DNA from 2 places in the Bacillus sp. SRL337 genome. Region 1 is predicted to be linked to the other one. Evidence: a T-box and tRNA genes for the amino acid it is inferred to sense, from the RefSeq annotation. Region 1 holds a T-box; the other holds one or more tRNA genes.
The links. A T-box is a leader RNA that pairs with one kind of tRNA and senses whether it is charged. The one in region 1 lies ahead of tyrS (tyrosine--tRNA ligase), so its partner is inferred to be a tRNA-Tyr.
Positions count from the first base shown of each region.

Region 2: it encodes a tRNA-Tyr, which carries the amino acid that the T-box ahead of tyrS (tyrosine--tRNA ligase) is inferred to sense. The anticodon was not compared.

Region 1 is NZ_OZ481793.1:212,251-221,557, forward strand. Features, by position in the region: gene AC4E8A_RS01120 (MFS transporter) at 1-24, opposite strand, end outside; gene AC4E8A_RS01125 (hypothetical protein) at 332-529, shown strand; gene AC4E8A_RS01130 (quaternary amine ABC transporter ATP-binding protein) at 1,043-2,242, shown strand; gene AC4E8A_RS01135 (ABC transporter permease) at 2,239-3,069, shown strand; gene AC4E8A_RS01140 (glycine betaine ABC transporter substrate-binding protein) at 3,088-3,978, shown strand; gene liaG (LiaG family protein) at 4,068-4,934, opposite strand; gene AC4E8A_RS01150 (CBO0543 family protein) at 5,132-5,644, shown strand; T-box leader at 5,806-6,016, shown strand; gene tyrS (tyrosine--tRNA ligase) at 6,294-7,529, shown strand; gene cspD (cold-shock protein CspD) at 7,638-7,838, shown strand; gene AC4E8A_RS01165 (GNAT family N-acetyltransferase) at 8,674-9,213, shown strand; gene AC4E8A_RS01170 (DUF1002 domain-containing protein) at 9,273-9,307, shown strand, end outside.
Region 2 is NZ_OZ481793.1:1,116,992-1,126,298, reverse strand. Features, by position in the region: gene AC4E8A_RS05565 (ThuA domain-containing protein) at 1-294, opposite strand, end outside; gene AC4E8A_RS05560 (response regulator transcription factor) at 313-1,896, opposite strand; gene AC4E8A_RS05555 (cache domain-containing sensor histidine kinase) at 1,871-3,682, opposite strand; gene AC4E8A_RS05550 (ABC transporter substrate-binding protein) at 3,813-5,096, opposite strand; gene AC4E8A_RS05545 (carbohydrate ABC transporter permease) at 5,168-5,995, opposite strand; gene AC4E8A_RS05540 (carbohydrate ABC transporter permease) at 5,995-6,942, opposite strand; tRNA gene AC4E8A_RS05535 (tRNA-Gly) at 7,299-7,372, opposite strand; tRNA gene AC4E8A_RS05530 (tRNA-Leu) at 7,383-7,467, opposite strand; tRNA gene AC4E8A_RS05525 (tRNA-Cys) at 7,475-7,548, opposite strand; tRNA gene AC4E8A_RS05520 (tRNA-Gly) at 7,551-7,625, opposite strand; tRNA gene AC4E8A_RS05515 (tRNA-Gln) at 7,630-7,704, opposite strand; tRNA gene AC4E8A_RS05510 (tRNA-His) at 7,749-7,824, opposite strand; tRNA gene AC4E8A_RS05505 (tRNA-Trp) at 7,837-7,910, opposite strand; tRNA gene AC4E8A_RS05500 (tRNA-Tyr) at 7,935-8,018, opposite strand; tRNA gene AC4E8A_RS05495 (tRNA-Thr) at 8,031-8,106, opposite strand; tRNA gene AC4E8A_RS05490 (tRNA-Phe) at 8,119-8,194, opposite strand; tRNA gene AC4E8A_RS05485 (tRNA-Asp) at 8,353-8,429, opposite strand; tRNA gene AC4E8A_RS05480 (tRNA-Met) at 8,500-8,573, opposite strand; tRNA gene AC4E8A_RS05475 (tRNA-Val) at 8,596-8,671, opposite strand; tRNA gene AC4E8A_RS05470 (tRNA-Glu) at 8,690-8,764, opposite strand; tRNA gene AC4E8A_RS05465 (tRNA-Ser) at 8,775-8,866, opposite strand; tRNA gene AC4E8A_RS05460 (tRNA-Asn) at 8,873-8,947, opposite strand; rRNA gene rrf (5S ribosomal RNA) at 8,956-9,072, opposite strand; rRNA gene AC4E8A_RS05450 (23S ribosomal RNA) at 9,263-9,307, opposite strand, start outside.

The DNA of each region.
Region 1 (9,307 bases):
TTTTTCATTACTATTTAACTTCAAGCGTACAGCTCTCCTCTTTTTTACATTTAAAATGAATAGATCAGTTGGGCACAGCCCGCAATGGCATGACGGAAAAATGCCCTTAACAAATATCCTGATTGATTGTACTTTTTTGCTTTTCAGCTGGCAAGATAAATTGTAAAAAACAGTTAAATATATTTACCTTCTCAATTGAGAAGGGAGGTATATGGAACTAGGTTCTAAAGTCGGATAAAATTCGACAGAAACCGGGGCGTGCCTGTCACCATGAATAGCAACACCTGCCTGAGGAAACCTATAACAACATATTCAAAGGAAGGTGATGTTTATGAAAAGAAACAGGGCGAAAGAACAGCTGCAGTCGATACGGAGGGAAACGAATAACCCCGCGATTGTTAATGATGTGATGGATACGGAGCTGGGGGTGATGCCGGGTATGACGGCAGAAGAATTGACGACAGCTGAAAGGTACTCTGTGCGCAATTCGACAGATGGAAAGACCTGGAACAGTGCAGATGACAGATAAGATTGAATCAAAGGGCCGGGTGTGAGTAACGGGTCTCTTTCTGAGTATTGAACGAAACACTTTTAAAAAGGAGTGCCAAATCACATAGAGTTTGGCACTCCTTTTTTGGCCAATGAATCAGCTTAATTGAAAGTACCCAATGCCTCAAGATGGAAGAAGACACATCCTCCAATTCGTACGCCGCTGAACAGACGCTTCGCTTTTTGGTTCACCGCCCGCGGATTTGTGCATCTGGAGATGAAATTCCCTTACCTCTTTCAAAAATAAACGAAAATCCCTCAAAGAAGATGGGTCAGAGGCATCTGCCACTGACCTTTTTTGTGAAATTTAAACTGATGTTTTTTGGTGAAATGGTCCGCCATTTCGCCGGATAAATGCCAGTTTATACTTCAAAACAAGGACAATCAGGGTGTGAGGTGCAGTGTTTTAAATCAAAATAAACATCCAGGGAAGTATGAAATGGGTGAAATGACAAATAGTAGTCTTAGAGAGTTTATTAAAGGAGACATGCTTATGTATAAGATAGAAGTCAACAACATTACAAAGGTGTTTGGATCGAACCCTAAAGAAGGACTTAAACGATTAAAGGAGGGGCAGGAAAAGGAGAAAATTTTAGAAGAGACCGGCATGACGGTAGGTGTGAACAATGCTTCATTCCAAGTGAAACCTGGTGAATTTTTTGTGATTATGGGTCTCTCAGGCAGTGGTAAATCGACCCTGATCAGGTTGGTGAACAGGCTGATTGAACCCACTGCTGGCGAGGTTCTGATTGACGGCCATAATATTACGGAAATGACCAAGACGGATTTAATGCTCACCCGCCGAAAAAAACTTTCGATGGTCTTCCAGAAGTTCGCATTGTTTCCTCACAGGACGGTTCAAGACAACGTGGAATACGGCCTGGAGATTCAAGGGATCGCCAAAGAAGAGCGAGCTAAAAAAGCCCTTCAGTCGATTCATGATGTCGGGTTGAAAGGATACGAAGAGAGTTATCCCGATCAACTCAGCGGCGGCATGCAGCAAAGGGTTGGTCTTGCGAGGGCCCTTGCCAATGACTCGGACATCCTGCTGATGGATGAAGCCTTCAGTGCTTTGGATCCCCTTATCAGAAAGGAAATGCAGGATGAGCTTCTGCATCTGCAAAGCAAACTGGGGAAAACCATTCTGTTTATTACACACGACCTTGATGAGGCACTGAAACTCGGGGATAGGATTGCCATTATGAAAAATGGATCGATTGTCCAGATTGGCACGGCTGAAGAAATCCTCGAGAACCCGGCTAATGAATATGTTTATAATTTTGTGGAAGATGTCGACCGCTCAAAAGTTCTTGTTGCTGAAAATGTCATGAAAAAGCCTGATGTTGTGACAACTTGGAAAGATGGACCGCGAATGGCAGTGAAAAAGATGGAGGATGCGGGGTTATCCAGTATCTTTGTAGTGGATAAAGACAAAAACCTCAAGGGAATTCTAACAATTGACTCAGCGATCCAGGCCTACAAGGAGAATAAATGGGTGGAAGATGTTCTGGAGCAGGATTATTTTACAACAGATCCTCAGACCCCGCTGAGTGATCTTATCGGTGTGGCAGCAGAGTCCAGATACCCGATTGCTGTCGTAGAGGACAAAAAACTCATGGGGATCATCGTCAGGGTTTCGATTCTATCGGGACTTGTATTAGGTAAAGAACAAAGTGAGGTGACGGCAGAGTGAATTATTTTACATTGCCATTGGAAAAATGGACAAATGATTTTGTTTATGAATGGCTGATTCCTGTCCTGGGAGGTTTCTTTGAAGCCATCAGCGGTATTATTTCGTTTTTTATAAATGGAGTGGCAGATATTTTCACCTGGATCCCGGCAGAGGTCATGTCGATTATTTTCATTCTCCTTGCTTGGAAATTTGCCGGAAAAGGAGTCGCCCTCTTTACCTTGATAGGTGTCTTTTATCTTGGCTCGGTCGATCTCTGGGAGGATGCGATGCTGACATTGGCGGTTGTGGTGGTCGCCACACTATTCTCGATTATCCTTGGTGTACCGCTGGGGATCTTGGCGGCCAAATCAGAGGCACTCGATAAAGTTGTCCGCCCGATTCTTGACTTTATGCAGACGCTGCCCAGCTTTGTTTACCTCATTCCTGCCATCCTGCTGTTTGGCTTGGGTGAAGTGCCGGCTGTCATATCTACATTTGTCTTTGCTACACCGCCGGCTGTCAGGATGACAAGTCTGGCGATCAGACAGGTTCCGGCAGATATGGTAGAAGCTGCGAAGGCGTTCGGCTCTACATCATGGCAGATGCTGACAAAGGTTCAGCTTCCAGTGGCGATTCCTACCATAATGGCTGGAATCAACCAAACGATCATGCTGGCTTTGTCGATGGCTGTTATTGCCTCGATGATTGGGGCTCCAGGGCTTGGTTCCACTGTTTTAGCCGGTATATCAAGCGTAAACGTAGGATTGGGCTTGGTTGGCGGTCTGGGGATTGTTGTTTTGGCTATCATTCTTGACCGGATTACGCAGGGGCTCGGCCAGAAAAAATAATGAGAGGAGTGCATGGTTATGAATAAATGGAGGATTGCCTTCATCCTGCTGATTGCTGCTTTTATGCTGATCGGCTGTGGAACGGGTGCGAATGACGAGGGAGAAGATAATGCCGAACAAAATGGGGGCAATAATGAAGGAGTCACCGTCAATTTCGGCGTGACACCTTGGACAAGTACTGTGCCGCCAACTAAGGTTGCTAAACTGATTCTTGAAGACATGGGGTACACGGTCAATGAAACCAAGGCGGATGCCGGCGGGGTCTATACTGGTTTGGCGAGAGGCGATTTGGACGTGTTTATGGATGCCTGGCTCCCTGTCATGCATGCCAACTACATGGAAAAGTACGGAGATAAGCTTGATGATACCGCAGTCAGCTATAAAGAAGGAGAGCTTGGGTGGGTCATCCCTGCTTATGCAGAAGGGATTGAATCTGTCGAGGATATCAAAGGAAAAGAAGATTTGTTCGGCGGTAAAATTTATGGAATTGAGGAAGGTGCCGGCATGACGGTCACCTCCAGGGAAATGATTGATAAATTAGGATTGGACCTGGAATATGTCGCCTCCAGTGAAGGCGGAATGCTGGCTCAGGCGCAGCGGATGATGGAAAATGAAGAGCCCGTGCTGTTCTTGGGGTGGCGTCCGCATCCTATGTTTGTCAATTACGACTTAAAAGTATTAAAAAGCCCTGAGGAATACTTCCAAACGTCTGAAGTCCATGTCATTACGAACAATGAGCTAAAAGATAAGGCAGCCGAAGCTTATGAATTCCTGAGCAAGTGGAAGATGCCGGTAGAAGACATCGAAGAAATGATCGTCAAGATTGACGAAGGGCAAGATGCTGAAAAAGTGGCTCAGGATTGGATTGATAATCATCAGGAACAAGTAAAAGAAATGAAGGGTAAATAAACTGAAGAGGACCTTGCCTGAGGCAAGGTCCTCTTCAGTGCTTTAACGCAGTGGGGGACAGTCCCCCACTGCGTTAAAGGGGTAAAGCATCAATAAATTTCCACGTCGCCGCTTGATACAGACACGTCGATGTTATATTTTCCGGATCCGTGTGTACCCGAGATATCGCCGCCGTCCGTTTTTTGATTGGCAAGCGGGAACTCACTGGAAATGCTGCCGCTGCTTGCTTCACCGGTGAGCTTGAAATCCGCATCATCCGGCAGGTCGAGCCCCACATCGCCTGAACTTAGGTCAAAGCTGATATCACCTTTCAGTTCCTTGATTTCGACTTCCATTTCCCCAGATGAAAGCTCTCCTTTCAAAGGGCCGGTATAGTCATAAAGTTTCACATCGCCTGAACTGATATCAATGATGCCTTCTCTGGTGATGAAACGATCGGCTGTCAGGCTTCCGGATGATCCGTTATGAATATACTTATCCGTTTTGATGTCAGTCAGCTCAAGATTTCCTGAACTCATGTCTGTTCTTAATGTATCAAGCGCCATTGGATGGGAAGAGGACGGTCCTCCAAATTCAAGACTGCCCGAACCAATATTAATGTCCATATCCCGGTCGAAATTCTCGGGGATATATACAGTCAGCTCTGATTTTTGATTGAATGAGATCCAGCTGAACCATTTACGTTTCACTTCGACCCGGATATCATTCCCCTTGGAACTGACAATCAAGTTCCCTTTTCCTTCAAGTTCTGCTTCCACATCATTCCGGTCTTGCGGTATGACAACGGTATTGCTGCTGGCGACATCAATTTCAATATTATCTATGTCCTCAACGACAGCAACACTGTTTTCCCCTGTCTTTTTTCCAGAGGCAAATAAAGAGGTATTATCGTTGAGAATGATGAAGACAGATCCGACGACCATGGCCGCAATGATAATTGCAAATATATTTTTCAAGTTTATTCCCTCGTTTCTGTATCGTTTTCTATATTTCCATCTTATTGTGTTTACCAGGTTTATACAATGACACCGGCGGTTTATTTTGCAGTAAGACCAGAGACGTAGAAGAGATTTTGCCGAAAGGAAAGGGAAGTGTTATAAAAAGTGCCTGTAAGTGGCAGAATGAAAGCAAAAACCGGAGAATGTGAGTGGCTATGTACTTACTGCTTGTTGTCATTGTATATTTACTTTTTGCTGTCCTGTTTGTGGACTGGAAGCGTTGGAAGGAGTATTACCCCACCGTCCAGTATTATTTGATCTGTAACCTTACATATAACTTTTTGTTCTACAATCATACGCTATGGGAATACAAAGCAGTGACGGTGGAATGGTTGAACCACACTCTGATAGAACTGACATTTTCCTATTTTATACTGCCAATTGTCATCATGATTTACTTGCGCTTCTATCCTCTAGGAAAGAAAAAATTTGTATATTCGTTGATTTGGATTGCGTATTTCACTTTCCTTGAATATATCTTTTATAAAAGAGGCTTGTTTATTTATGAAAATGGGTGGAATGTGAGCTGGTCGCTGGTTTTTAATGTCATCATGTTTGTCATGCTCAGGCTGCATCATAAAAATAAGCTGCTCGCACTAATTATTTCTGTACCGGTCATTGCTATTTTACTGCTGATGTTTCATCCGTCGCTTGAGGACATGAAATAGAAGGTGTTCTTTATGTCAATCTTGAGTCTCCCGGTATTTCTCGTTTTATGGATAGGTACCTATGTTTTGATGGGGCTGTATTTAAAAAAGCAAAAAGATAAACGAAAATAAAAAACTTCTTGTATTTTCCAGCGGCATCCGGTAAACTGTTTCTAATTTATATTTCAGCGTTGACAGGAATAAGTAGCAGATCATCTCCCTATCTCAGAGAGCCGGCGGCTGGTGGAAGCTGGTATACAGGTGGCTGTGAATTACCTCCTCGAGCTTTCTTTGCGAACTTGCAGTAGCAAAGGACGGATGAGCCGTTAATTCTTTGAGTGGAAGAGAAATCTTCAACGAGGGTGGTACCGCGTGCAAAACCACGTCCCTTTTTTGGGATGTGGTTTTTTATTTTGGAAAAATGGATTTCCGCTGCCGGCAGGCCTCGGGCATCCCTCAGTTGAATAAAAGCAGAAGAGGCGGTTCAGCGTCACGGGAGTCAGAAAGGAAGCTCGCACTGGGCTGTGGGGCTAAGGTGGTCAGGAGAAACACCGAAACCTCATAGTCGCTGGCCGTCCAGCTTCGTTCTGCTTGTAAAAGGAAGGAGAATTAGTGTAGAAACAGCGCTCTCTAAAGAACATTAAAGGAGGAGAACAGGGTGGTAGATTGGATGAAAGACCTGAATGAACACCAGTTAAAAGAAGTAGAAAGGCAGTTCGAAGTCTATTCAGGAGGTGCCCAGGAAATCATCCCTGAAGCCGAACTGAAGCAGAAAATCGCGAAATCAATTGTGACAAATGCACCGCTCAAGATCAAGCTTGGTCTTGACCCGACTGCTCCGGATGTGCATATCGGTCATACGGTTGTGTTAAATAAAATGAGGCAGTTTCAAGAGAATGGGCATATCGTCCAGTTAATCATTGGTGATTTTACAGGGAAAATTGGGGATCCCACCGGGAAGTCAGCAGTGAGGAAGCAGCTGACAGATGAAGAGGTCAAACATAACGCAGCGACATACTTCGAGCAATTTGGAAAAGTACTCGACCAAGAAAAAGTTGAGCTTTTCTATAATTCAAAGTGGCTCAAGAAATTGAATCTGGAGGATGTCATCCACTTGGCGGGAAGCATAACTGTGGCAAGGCTGCTTGAACGCAATGATTTCTCGGAAAGACTATCAACCGGAAAGCCGATTTCGCTTCATGAGTTCTTCTACCCGCTGATGCAGGGCTACGATTCAGTCGTCCTGGAGAGTGATATAGAGCTTGGCGGGACGGACCAGCATTTCAATGTTTTAATGGGCCGCGGACTGCAGGAGCACTTTGGAAAAGAAAAACAGGTGGTCATGCTCCTGCCGTTGCTCGAGGGCCTTGACGGAAAAGATAAAATGTCGAAGTCGAAGCATAACTACATCGGCATCGATGAGAATCCCCATGAGATGTTTGGCAAAACGATGTCCATCCCGGATGAACTGATGGTAAAATACTTCAAACTGACAACAGATTTGTCGTTGGAAGAAAAGAAGGAAATCAGCGAAAATCTTGAAAATGGCAGCTTTCATCCGCGGGATGCAAAGATGCTGTTGGGACGTACCCTCGTCCGGATGTACCATGGAGAGGAAGCTGCCCAGAAAGCTCAATCGCAGTTCAAGTCCGTTTTCCAAAAGGGAGCGCTTCCTGAAGATATTCCTGTAGTTCAATGGGAAAAAGAAAAGGAAGTGCCTGTTGTAGACCTGTTGGTGGAGCTCAACATGATGAGCTCAAAAAGCGAAGCACGCCGAATGATCGGCAACGGCGGAGTGAAAATCAACGGGAGCAAAGTGGAGGATCCCGCTTTTGTAACTGTTCTAACAGATGGGCTGATCATTGGGGTCGGCAAACGAAAATTCGCCAAAATCAAACTAAAATAAAAATAATTTGGTAATACATGTTTAAGTCGGGAGCTGCTGGGTATAATAAATTGAGTAAAATACTATAACGAAATGTTTGTTTTGTTAGACATTAGGAGGAAAAGTAAAATGGAACAAGGTAAAGTAAAATGGTTCAACAGTGAAAAAGGTTTTGGATTCATCGAGCGCGAAGGCGGAGACGACGTATTTGTACACTTCTCAGCAATTCAAGGTGAAGGTTACAAAAGCTTAGAAGAAGGCCAGGAAGTTTCTTTCGATATTGAAGAAGGCCAGCGTGGACCTCAAGCGACAAACGTCCAAAAACTCTAATAATGAATGAACCTTATAAAACAAGCCCTCTTCAATGAGGGCTTGTTTTTTTGTGTGGCGGTTGGGATGGAGGGCTTATAGGGGGAAAGTCGATTGGATTAAGGATTCATGGGCGGCATGAGACGGATTGTTATTAAGGTGTGCCATAGAGTGTTTATGAGTCACGTTGTGTGTTGGAAATGAGATAAGATTGCGACATGGAGTGTTCATGAGACGCTTTATTAAGTGAAAAATAAATTAGCGTGTCCCATGAAGGGCTCATAAGCCATTTTTTAAGGTGAAAACGAGATAAGATTGCGACATGGAGTGTTTATGAGACACATTATTAAGTGAAAAATAAATTAGCGTGTCCCATGAAGGGCTTATAAGCCATTTTTTAGGGTGAAAACGAGATAAGATTGCGACATGGAGTGTTCATGAGACGCATTATTAAGTGAAAAATAAATTAGCGTGTCCCATGAAGGGCTTATAAGCCATTTTCCAAGGTGAAAACGAAATAAGAGTGCGTCATGGAGTGTTCATGAGACGCATTATTAAGTTGAAAGCTGGGTTAGGGTGCCTCATAGACCGTTCATAAGCCACATTTTGGATCAGATACAAGATAAGAGTGCATCATGGAGGCAGCGAATAGGGAGGCACTATTCCCAACACTGATAGAAAAAAAGGTCAGCGATAGAAGCAGTAAACTCTTCGGTAGCCTGGGCGGACTCTTCGATAGAACCACCAACTCGTCGATAGACTCACAAGCATTCTCTCATACTAAGCATTTCAAACCCAAAATCCCGTGTCACCAAAACGAAACAGGGTATTAAAACGTTAAAAAGGTGGTGTCTTCATGATTGAATTACAGTATTTCGAGGAACATGATTTTGACCAGCTGATTGGCTGGTTCGACTCTGAACGGGAATATATCCAATGGGGCGGAGGCGGCTTCGGCTATCCGCTGACCCGCAGCAAACTGCGTTCCCATATCGCGGGAGCAAACCAAGAAGACAGTCAAAAGTACATTTACAAGGTGGTTGAGCAGGCTTCCGGAAGAGCGGTCGGCCATATCTCGCTGGAAAGCATCGACAAGAAGAACCTGTCTGCCCGTGTCTGCCGGGTGCTGGTCGGCGATGACTCGATGCGAGGAAAAGGTATCGGGAACCGCATGATGGTTGAAATCCTGAAGGTGGCGTTTGGTGAACAAAAACTCCATCGGGTGAGTCTCGGTGTCTATGACTTTAACCACTCAGCGATAAAATGCTATGAAAAGACCGGTTTCCAAAAGGAAGGGCTCAAACGTGACGTCCAAAGGTTTGGAAATGAGTTTTGGAGCTTATGGGAGATGAGCATCCTTGAGGATGAATGGAAGAAAAAAGTAGACATATATTAGAGGTAAAATGATATGATGGTCCTGTAAGCTATCTTTTTTGAAAAAGGAGAACTAATTGAATGGTGAAGCAATGGAGTAGAATCGCTTTAATTCT
Region 2 (9,307 bases), 900 kb from region 1:
ATGCAGAACAATCAGCCCCATTCCCTCAAGTACGCGCTGTTTGACCCTCTCTACTACATCATCTGATACTTCCTCATGAGCGATATGTCCCCACCATAAAAGGACATCTGTTTGTGTGAGCACCTCTTGTGTCAGACCGTGCTGCTCCTCATCAAGCGTGGCAGGCTTCACATTGAAAGATTCCTCTCCCAAGAATGAAGCAATAGCGCCATGGATGCCTTCAGGATAGATATCGCGGACTTTTTTATTCTTTTGTTCATGACGATTTTCGTTCCATACTATTACGTTCAACATGGTAAAAACCTCCGAAAGTCAGGATTTGGATGAAATGGACTGCCGGTAATCATTAGGTGTTATGCCTACATGTTTTTTAAATACTTTGCTAAAGTATTTTTCATTCTGATACCCTACACAATAAGCAATTTCATAAATTTTCAGAAAGGAATTTTCGAGCAGCTTCATGGCTTTTTCCATTCGGATAGCTGTAAGATAATCCGTTAATGTTGAATCATAATTCTGTTTGAATTTTCTTGAGATATACTCCCTGCTGAGATAGAACCTGTCTGCAATTTGCTGAAGGGTGATATCTTCCTGATAATGGCTTTGCAGATATTCTTCAATCCTCTGTATACTGTTTTTCTCTTTCTGATATTTCGCGCGGGACAGAAGATTGACCAACTCCCTGAAATCTTCAGTTTTTTCTTTCTTGAATTTTTCAAGAGAGAAAGAACCGTCTTCTTTCCAGTAATCCTGTCTTACAATCATTGGAATTTCTCTGTTTATCTCGTATTCTTTTATCCAATTATTTTTTAACAGCTTGAATTGGGTATCCCAGCTGTCGATTTGTTCAAGTGAGTATGTGAACTTTTCTTGGACTAAATGGAACAGTGAGCTGACTTGTGAATTGACTTGTTCAAAGCTCCCGGATTGAATCGCCCATTTCAGTTCATTAGAATGATCAAGGAGATGAAACAGAGTCCTGTTTGAAATCTCCTGATCTGTGACTACTCTTTTTAAGGATAGAAGATCATGCTTCCTCAAAATGATATGTGAAGAGGAATAGGCTTCTTTCACGCTGTGTGAATTTGAGCCAAGAGCGGCTAAGGGCCGTACCTTGCTGCAATGATAGATGGCTGTACAAATATCACGAAGAAGAAGCGGAGCATTCTGCTCATTCCATATTAAAATCACCAGTTCCTCTCCATTATGGATATTTCTGAAACAGACACCTTCATTATTTTTTCTCAGCCATTCATTAGCAATGTTGCTCAAGGTGAAAACAGCCAGTTCTTCTTCGCCTTGAAAGGCCTTCATTGCCAACGGTTTGATAGGCATCAAGGCAATCCTTTTTTCCATATCCCCTAATGATAGGCCAAATTCAGTATTGATCCTGTTCTCTGCGGCAGCTGAAAGATCTCCCGTAAGGCAAAGCCTGGAGAACAGTCGATCCCAATAAAGGGGTTTGGCTTCATTTAGAACCTGGCTTTCTTCTACTTGATTTTTTCTTGAACGGGCCTGTTCCTTCCACTCGTTCACGGCTTTCCCCAAAGCTTCGTTCAATATTTCCGGTTCAATCGGTTTAAGGATGTAATCAAAGCTCTTATAGTAAAGAGCGTTCCTCATATATTCATAATCATCATGGCCGCTCACAACAATCGTTTTACTGCGGAGCCCGCATGAATGCAGCCACTTCAGCAGACTTATGCCATCCCGGCGCGGCATCCTCATATCAGTAAAGATGATGGCCGGACGATGCTTCTTAATCAGTTCAACAGCTTCCTCTCCATCTTCTGCTTCTAAAATCGTATCAATTCCATGCTGTTCCCATTCACCCAGCAACTTCAGCCCATCCCTGACATGCCTTTCATCATCAATGATGATGGCCTTCATGATCATCACCATCCATCCTCACGGGCAGCCTCATGGTGACTCTGAACCCACCGCCTTCTATGTTCATAAAATCAAGGCTTGCCTGTTGATTGTAGTAAAGCATCAGCCTCATATAAACGTTCTTCAACCCAATGCTAGTATTCGGACCTGAGTGATTCTTTACGTCTGTTTTAAAGTGATCGTGAATCTCTTCAAGCTTTTCCTTTGTCACCCCTGCCCCATTATCTTCAATCATGACGATTAGGTCCTCCTCCTTCATCAGACATGTTAAAGTGATTTGTCCAATGCCTTCCCTACTATCAAAACCATGCTTGAAATAATTTTCTATAATCGGCTGCAGAAGCATCTTGGGTATTTGTGCTTCCTTTATTTCTTCTTCAACAACTATTGAATATTCAAGGTGAGCGCCAAATCGTTCTTTTTGTAAAAGAAGGTAGGCTCGGGTATAACTGATTTCCTTACTGAGCGGAACGATGTCTTCTTCCATATCCATTCCATATCTCATGATTTTGGAAAGGTGGGTGATCAAGGTGTAAATCTGAGGCACCTTATTTTTTAAAGCAACCGTGCCGATTGATTGCAGGGCATTATATAAAAAGTGCGGATTGATTTGCGATTGCAGGACCTTCAGCTGATTGGTCTTATTCTCCAATTCTAATTTGTATTCCCTGTTAATCAATTGATTGATTCTCCCGATCATCTGTTGAAACCGCGAACCAAGAAGCCCTATTTCATCTGTGCCGAAAGATTGTGATTCAATCTTCATATCCCCTTTTTCAACCTGCTGGATATTATGAAGAAGGACACGGATTGGAGAAGTGATCTTAAAGGATACGAACAGTATCGACAGGATGACAAGCGAAAGGCCTATAATACCAAACAGGATGTTGATTTTGGCTACACTAAACGCACTCTCGTAAAGGTTCGCATAGGAGACCCTTTTTACCAAGATCCAGCCGCCGGCAGACGGAGATAAACGATCATACATCATCACTCCATTAAAGGAATCCTCTTTCCATTCAAGTGTACCTGATCCTTCTTCCGCATCAGCAATCTTGGATATCCATGCCTGGCTATTCTGTTTACGGGCCATATCCCTGCTGGAACTATAGATCATCTCACCTTCAGAAGTCAGGAGATAAAATTCTTCCGTTTCGGTGTTGTACAAATTCCTGCTCAGATCCAGGATCTTGTCGGGAACAATTTCCATTGAGATATATGACAGAACTTCATCATTAGGCACATTCGTAAAAGCTCTATGAATGGTGATAATATTCCTTGATTGCTTCCCCCCTTCTTCCTGCTGTGGATAAGAAGGTTCAATATACATGTTATATGGATTCCGCTTGGCCTTCATAAAAACATCATGCATTGCCTCTTCATTCCTGGTAGTAAAAACAACTGTCGTATGCTTGGTAGCGGTGATGACACGTTCATCCTTCGCGAAGGATATGCTGACTTTATTAATTGTATCTTCCGTATAAAGAATTGTTTGCACAACATTTTTGACCATTCCAGTGGTAAGGTAATTACTCTCATTCCCCGGCGATTTCAAATAATTGATGAAATCAGGATTATTATAGAGTGAAAGTGTCAAACTGTTTAACTCGTTAATATAGTTTTCCAGATTGATTTTTCCTTGATAGAGCAGGTTGCTGCTTTCCTGGATGACCTCTTCCTCGATTGAATTCTTCGTATATAGGTATGTAATGATGATGGAACTGCCAAAAGGAATAATCGTGGTGACCATTAACAGGATAATCAACTTGTTCCGGATACTATTCTTTAACATAAAAGTGATCCCCCAATACTCATATATACTAGTATAGAGTGTATCACGGCAGTATTGAAAGCGCTTTTTCAGGAACTGCTTCAAGATATAAACAGAAAGCATGCCTGTGAAAGACATGCTCTCTATTTTTTCACTTCAAGTTGTCCCAAGTCGTCTGGAAACGCTCAAGCAATGTATCATAATCGATTTTTCCTGCAGCATATTCCTGGATAGCCGCAGCGAATTCTTTGTTGGCACCATCCGGCCATCTGAACCAAGTCCAAGGGATGGTGTTTTCTTCTTTAGAATATTCAAGAATGGATTGCCCCAGATCACCCAAACCGGCAGGCTCAATATTGTCAAACGCCGGAATGAACGCAAACTCTTCTGTGATATAGCCTTTACCTGTTTCAGAAGTAACCATCCATTCCAAGAATGTTTTCGCTTCTTCAAGGTGTTCGGAATTCTTATTCAATACCCAGTTATTCGGCACCCCTACAGGCAGTCGGTCTGCATTGCTTTCATCATTGCTGATGGGGATAGGAAGGAAGCCCATGTTGATGTCAGGATTAATCTCAGTAATCATATTTTCAGTCCAATTCCCCTGCTGAAGCATAGCGGTCTCCCCGGATGCAAAAAGTGTCACTTGTGTATTGTAGTCTGTAGTCAATGGATTATCGTTTGCATACTTCAACTCCGTATCAAGGACCTCTTTAAATTCCTTGAATTTCTCATTGCCGGTGATTTTTTCAGATCCATCATAAAGACCCTCAATGAATGCTACAGGGTCCTCCTGCTGGGCAAATGGAATGTTCAGCAAATGCTGTCCGATTACCCACCACTCACCGTAACCCGCAGAGAATGGAGTGATACCGGCTGTTTTTAATTTTTCAGAAGCGGCTTTCAATTCATCGATTGTTGCAGGCGGTTCTGAAACACCTGCTTTCTCAAATAAATCTTTATTGTAGACAAATCCATATCCTTCGAGATTTACAGGCATTCCATAAAGCTTGCCGTCTTCATCAGTCATAGGAACTTTACCTATAGGAAGAACGTGATCAACCCAAGGCTCTCCTGATAGATCTGCCAATTTTTCTTTCCACAGTTCCAACTCTTTAAATCCGCCGTTATTGAAGATATCCGGCTCTTCACCAGAAGCAAACTTTGCCTTCAGCGCTGCACCGTAATCAGCACCGCCCCCGACAGTTTCAAGTTTAACTTTGATGTCTGGATGCTCAGCTTCAAATTCTTTGATCATTTCAGCAAGCTGATCGGCAATTTCCACTTTGAACTGAAAGAAATTCAGGGTAACGACATCATCTCCTGAAGTGGTATCCCCATCTGAATTACCTGAACTGTTTTCAGAAGAAGAGCATCCGGCAGCAATACCGAATACAAATGCGAAAGACATACATAAAAGCAGAAAACGTTTCATAAATGGTTTGACCTCCCTGGTACTTAGTATTATTTTATATAAATTCCCGGAGTTTACCAGGACCTTTATATCTACTTAATGGATCCTGCCGCAATTCCCTTAATAATATGTTTTTGTAGAAATAGGAAGAAGATGATGATTGGCGTAATACCCAGTACCAGTGCCGCAAGTCCCATATCCCATTGTTTTGTATATTGGGCAAAGAATGAGCTTGCTGCCAAAGGAATCGTCCTCAATTCAGCATCTTGCAATACCAACAGAGGCAGCAGATAGTCATTCCAGATCCACAGTGTGTTCAGGATGATGACCGTAACGGTAATCGGTTTTAGGAGCGGAAAAACGATCCGCCAAAATACCCCGAATGGGCTGCAGCCATCAATCATCGCAGATTCCTCGATTTCCACCGGAACTGTTTTTACAAACCCGTGGTAAAGGAACAATGATAGTGGAACGCCAAAGCCGAAATACATGATGATAAGGCCATGAAGGCTGTTGGTCAGAAGTAGAGCGCCTCCCAGCTTCATGAGCGGAATCATCACTGTCTGGAAGGGGATCACCATCGCGGAGACAAACAGGATAAATAAAAGCTTGCTGAACTTGCCTGGCGTCCTTACCATTTTCCACGCGGCCATGGAGCTGATAATGACCAAACCTATATTGCTGAATAACGTTATGATCAGTGAGTTCCAGAAGGCTTTGGGAAAATTGATGACTTCCCATACCTTTATATAATTGGAGAAAAGGAACTCTTCCGGCCATGCAGCAGCATCTATCAATATTGCAGCAAAAGGCTTAACAGAATTGACCAGTACAAAGTAAAAAGGGATAAGAAAGATGAGCCCGATTGTAACTCCAATGATTTCCAGAACAAATGTCCTTTTCGTATAGCGGCTGCCCATTACGCCTCAACCTCCTTCTTCTTCGTCAGCATCACTTGAGCAGTCGTAAAGACAGCTACTACCACAAAGAACAGGATGGATTTCGCTGTACCCAAGCCATAACGGTTATTTTGGAATGCCTCCTGATAAATGTTAATGGCAACTGATTGAGTGGAATTGAATGGCCCACCTCCAGTCAGGGAGATATTCAAGTCAAAAATCTTGAATGCCATAGAAATTGTCAGGAAGAAACATATTGTAAATGCAGGCAGAATCAACGGGATAATAATTTTTGTCAGTACAGCCCAGCTTGAAGCCCCGTCTATTTTCGCTGCCTCCAATAAGGATGTATCCACTCCTTGAAGTGCTGCTACATAAATTACCATCATATAACCGCTGATCTGCCAGGCGAAGACAATGACAATCCCCCAAAACGCTGTCGTCTCATCCCCAAGCCATGGCATCTTGAAGAATCCGAGACCTGTCATATTTCCTACCGAGGCGAACCCTTTGACGAAGATGAACTGCCAGATAAAACCGAGCAGCAGCCCTCCGATCACATTCGGGATGAAAAATACTGTCCTTAATATATTTCTTGTTTTCAATGCTGCAGTCAGAAGAAGGGCAAAGCTGAACCCGATCAGGTTACTGATCACAACAGCTGCCAGCATAAACTTAGTTGTAAATTTGAATGATTCATAGAAAGCTGTGTCATTTGTGAAAATCTTTGTGTAGTTTTCAAACCCTACCCATTGAACAGCAGAACTGACTCCATTCCATGATGTAAACGAATAATAAAGCCCCATTAAGAATGGAATGATCTGAATCACCAGAAAAAAAAGCAGAGCAGGCCCTACAAACGCTGCATAGATAAGAATGCTCTTGTACTTTACCTTTTTCTTCGCTGCTCTGTTAAGCTGCCTCTTTGGGCTCACAGGTTCTGTTTCGATCTTTGTCTTCACTAGCATCACCGCCTTTAAATGAATTTCTTTCCTAAAGTATAATGGAAGCGCTTTCTAGTAAGGGTATACAATATTGACAAGGAAGGAGCACTATTGTGATTAGTTGGGAGTTGGTCTCTTAAATTGGTGACAGTCACTCCCCGAATCATGTTGGTTTTTGTCGAAAACAAGGGATCGGTTGAACGGATTCCTTCCATAAAAGACAGGGGCAGATCAGAGGGAGTTGGCTGGATAATTGCTGCAGGAAGCTATTCACAGAGAACTTGGTATGATAGTGTAATTCCATTTAAATTTATGGTCTATATCAAAAGGAACAGCAAAAAAACCTTTCTCACAATGAGAAAGGTTTGAGTTTGTATGTATGGAGCGGGTGAAGGGAATCGAACCCTCATCATCAGCTTGGAAGGCTGAGGTTTTACCACTAAACTACACCCGCAATATACATATGGTACCGGTGGCCGGGGTCGAACCGGCACTCCAGAAGGAACACGATTTTGAGTCGTGCGCGTCTGCCAATTCCGCCACACCGGCAAGTGTTTGGAGGCGGCAACCGGATTTGAACCGGTGATAGAGGTTTTGCAGACCTCTGCCTTACCACTTGGCTATGCCGCCATTGGAGCGGAAGACGGGATTCGAACCCGCGACCCCCACCTTGGCAAGGTGGTGTTCTACCACTGAACTACTTCCGCTTATTGGCTGGGCTAGCTGGATTCGAACCAACGCATGTCGCAGTCAAAGTGCGATGCCTTACCGCTTGGCTATAGCCCACTGATATAATTATATGCAATTAAGAACAAATTAGTGAAAACTTATGGGGCGACTGATGGGAATCGAACCCACGAATGTCGGAACCACAATCCGATGCGTTAACCACTTCGCCACAATCGCCATAAGCTAAATTGGCAGGGGTAGTAGGAATCGAACCCACACTGGAGGTTTTGGAGACCTCTGTTCTACCTTTAAACTATACCCCTATGAAATTATTTACTTTATAAAAGTGGTGGAGGGGGGCAGATTCGAACTGCCGAACCCGAAGGAGCGGATTTACAGTCCGCCGCGTTTAGCCACTTCGCTACCCCTCCATATATTCCCGATGGTGCCGGCAAGAGGACTTGAACCCCCAACCTACTGATTACAAGTCAGTTGCTCTACCAGTTGAGCTACACCGGCATTTTTAGAAAATGGTGGCTCAGGACGGAATCGAACCGCCGACACATGGATTTTCAGTCCATTGCTCTACCAACTGAGCTACTGAGCCGTAATAGTTTCGGCTTCCGCTAAACTTTAAATCTCTTCGTCAGTTCCATCGCTCATATCCTCACGCACCTCCAGTGCGCTCCGGTATTCGCTCAGTCACTTCCTTGACCTTTTCGTTTATCGAACCCCTCTTAGTTTGGACTAAGATCTTTTTAAAAATGGCGGTCCGGACGGGACTCGAACCCGCGACCTCCTGCGTGACAGGCAGGCATTCTAACCAACTGAACTACCGGACCAAAGATTTTTGCCGTTAGGCAAAATATCTATCCTTAACATAAGGAGCAAACCTATTTGTCAAGAATGGTATTGCGGGGGCAGGATTTGAACCTGCGACCTTCGGGTTATGAGCCCGACGAGCTACCGAACTGCTCCACCCCGCGACGATTTATAATAATGATTGAATGGTGGAGGATGACGGGATCGAACCGCCGACCCTCTGCTTGTAAGGCAGATGCTCTCCCAGCTGAGCTAATCCTCCATATTTTGTTTTGTGAGTTGGTGACCCGTACGGGATTCGAACCCGTGTTACCGCCGTGAAAGGGCGGTGTCTTAACCGCTTGACCAACGGGCCGTATGTATAATGGCGGAGAGCAAGGGATTTGAACCCTTGAGACAGGGTTACCCGCCTACACGATTTCCAATCGTGCTCCTTCGGCCACTCGGACAGCTCTCCATTTTTTGGCTCCGCAGGCAGGACTCGAACCTGCGACCGATCGGTTAACAGCCGATAGCTCTACCACTGAGCTACTGCGGAATAATTCAGCCTGGCGACGTCCTACTCTCACAGGGGGAAATCCCCCAACTACCATCGGCGCTGAAGAGCTTAACTTCCGTGTTCGGCATGGGAACGGGTGTGACCTCTTCGCCTTTGTCACCAGACAATGTCTTTTTTAAGGACAAGTTCTATTATATCGAGTTATATAATTTTTTCAAGTCTTTTTTTAAAAAATCTTTTAAAATTATTCACTCAAAACTAGATAAAGGTCATGAAGAATCAGAAAGGATTCCGAATTTCGCTATTTTGCAATCCAGCTCCGGCGGCTATTAAAAGCCGCCTGCGCTTTTTAACGTGGTTAAGTCCTCGATCGATTAGTATCTGTCAGCTGCACGTGTC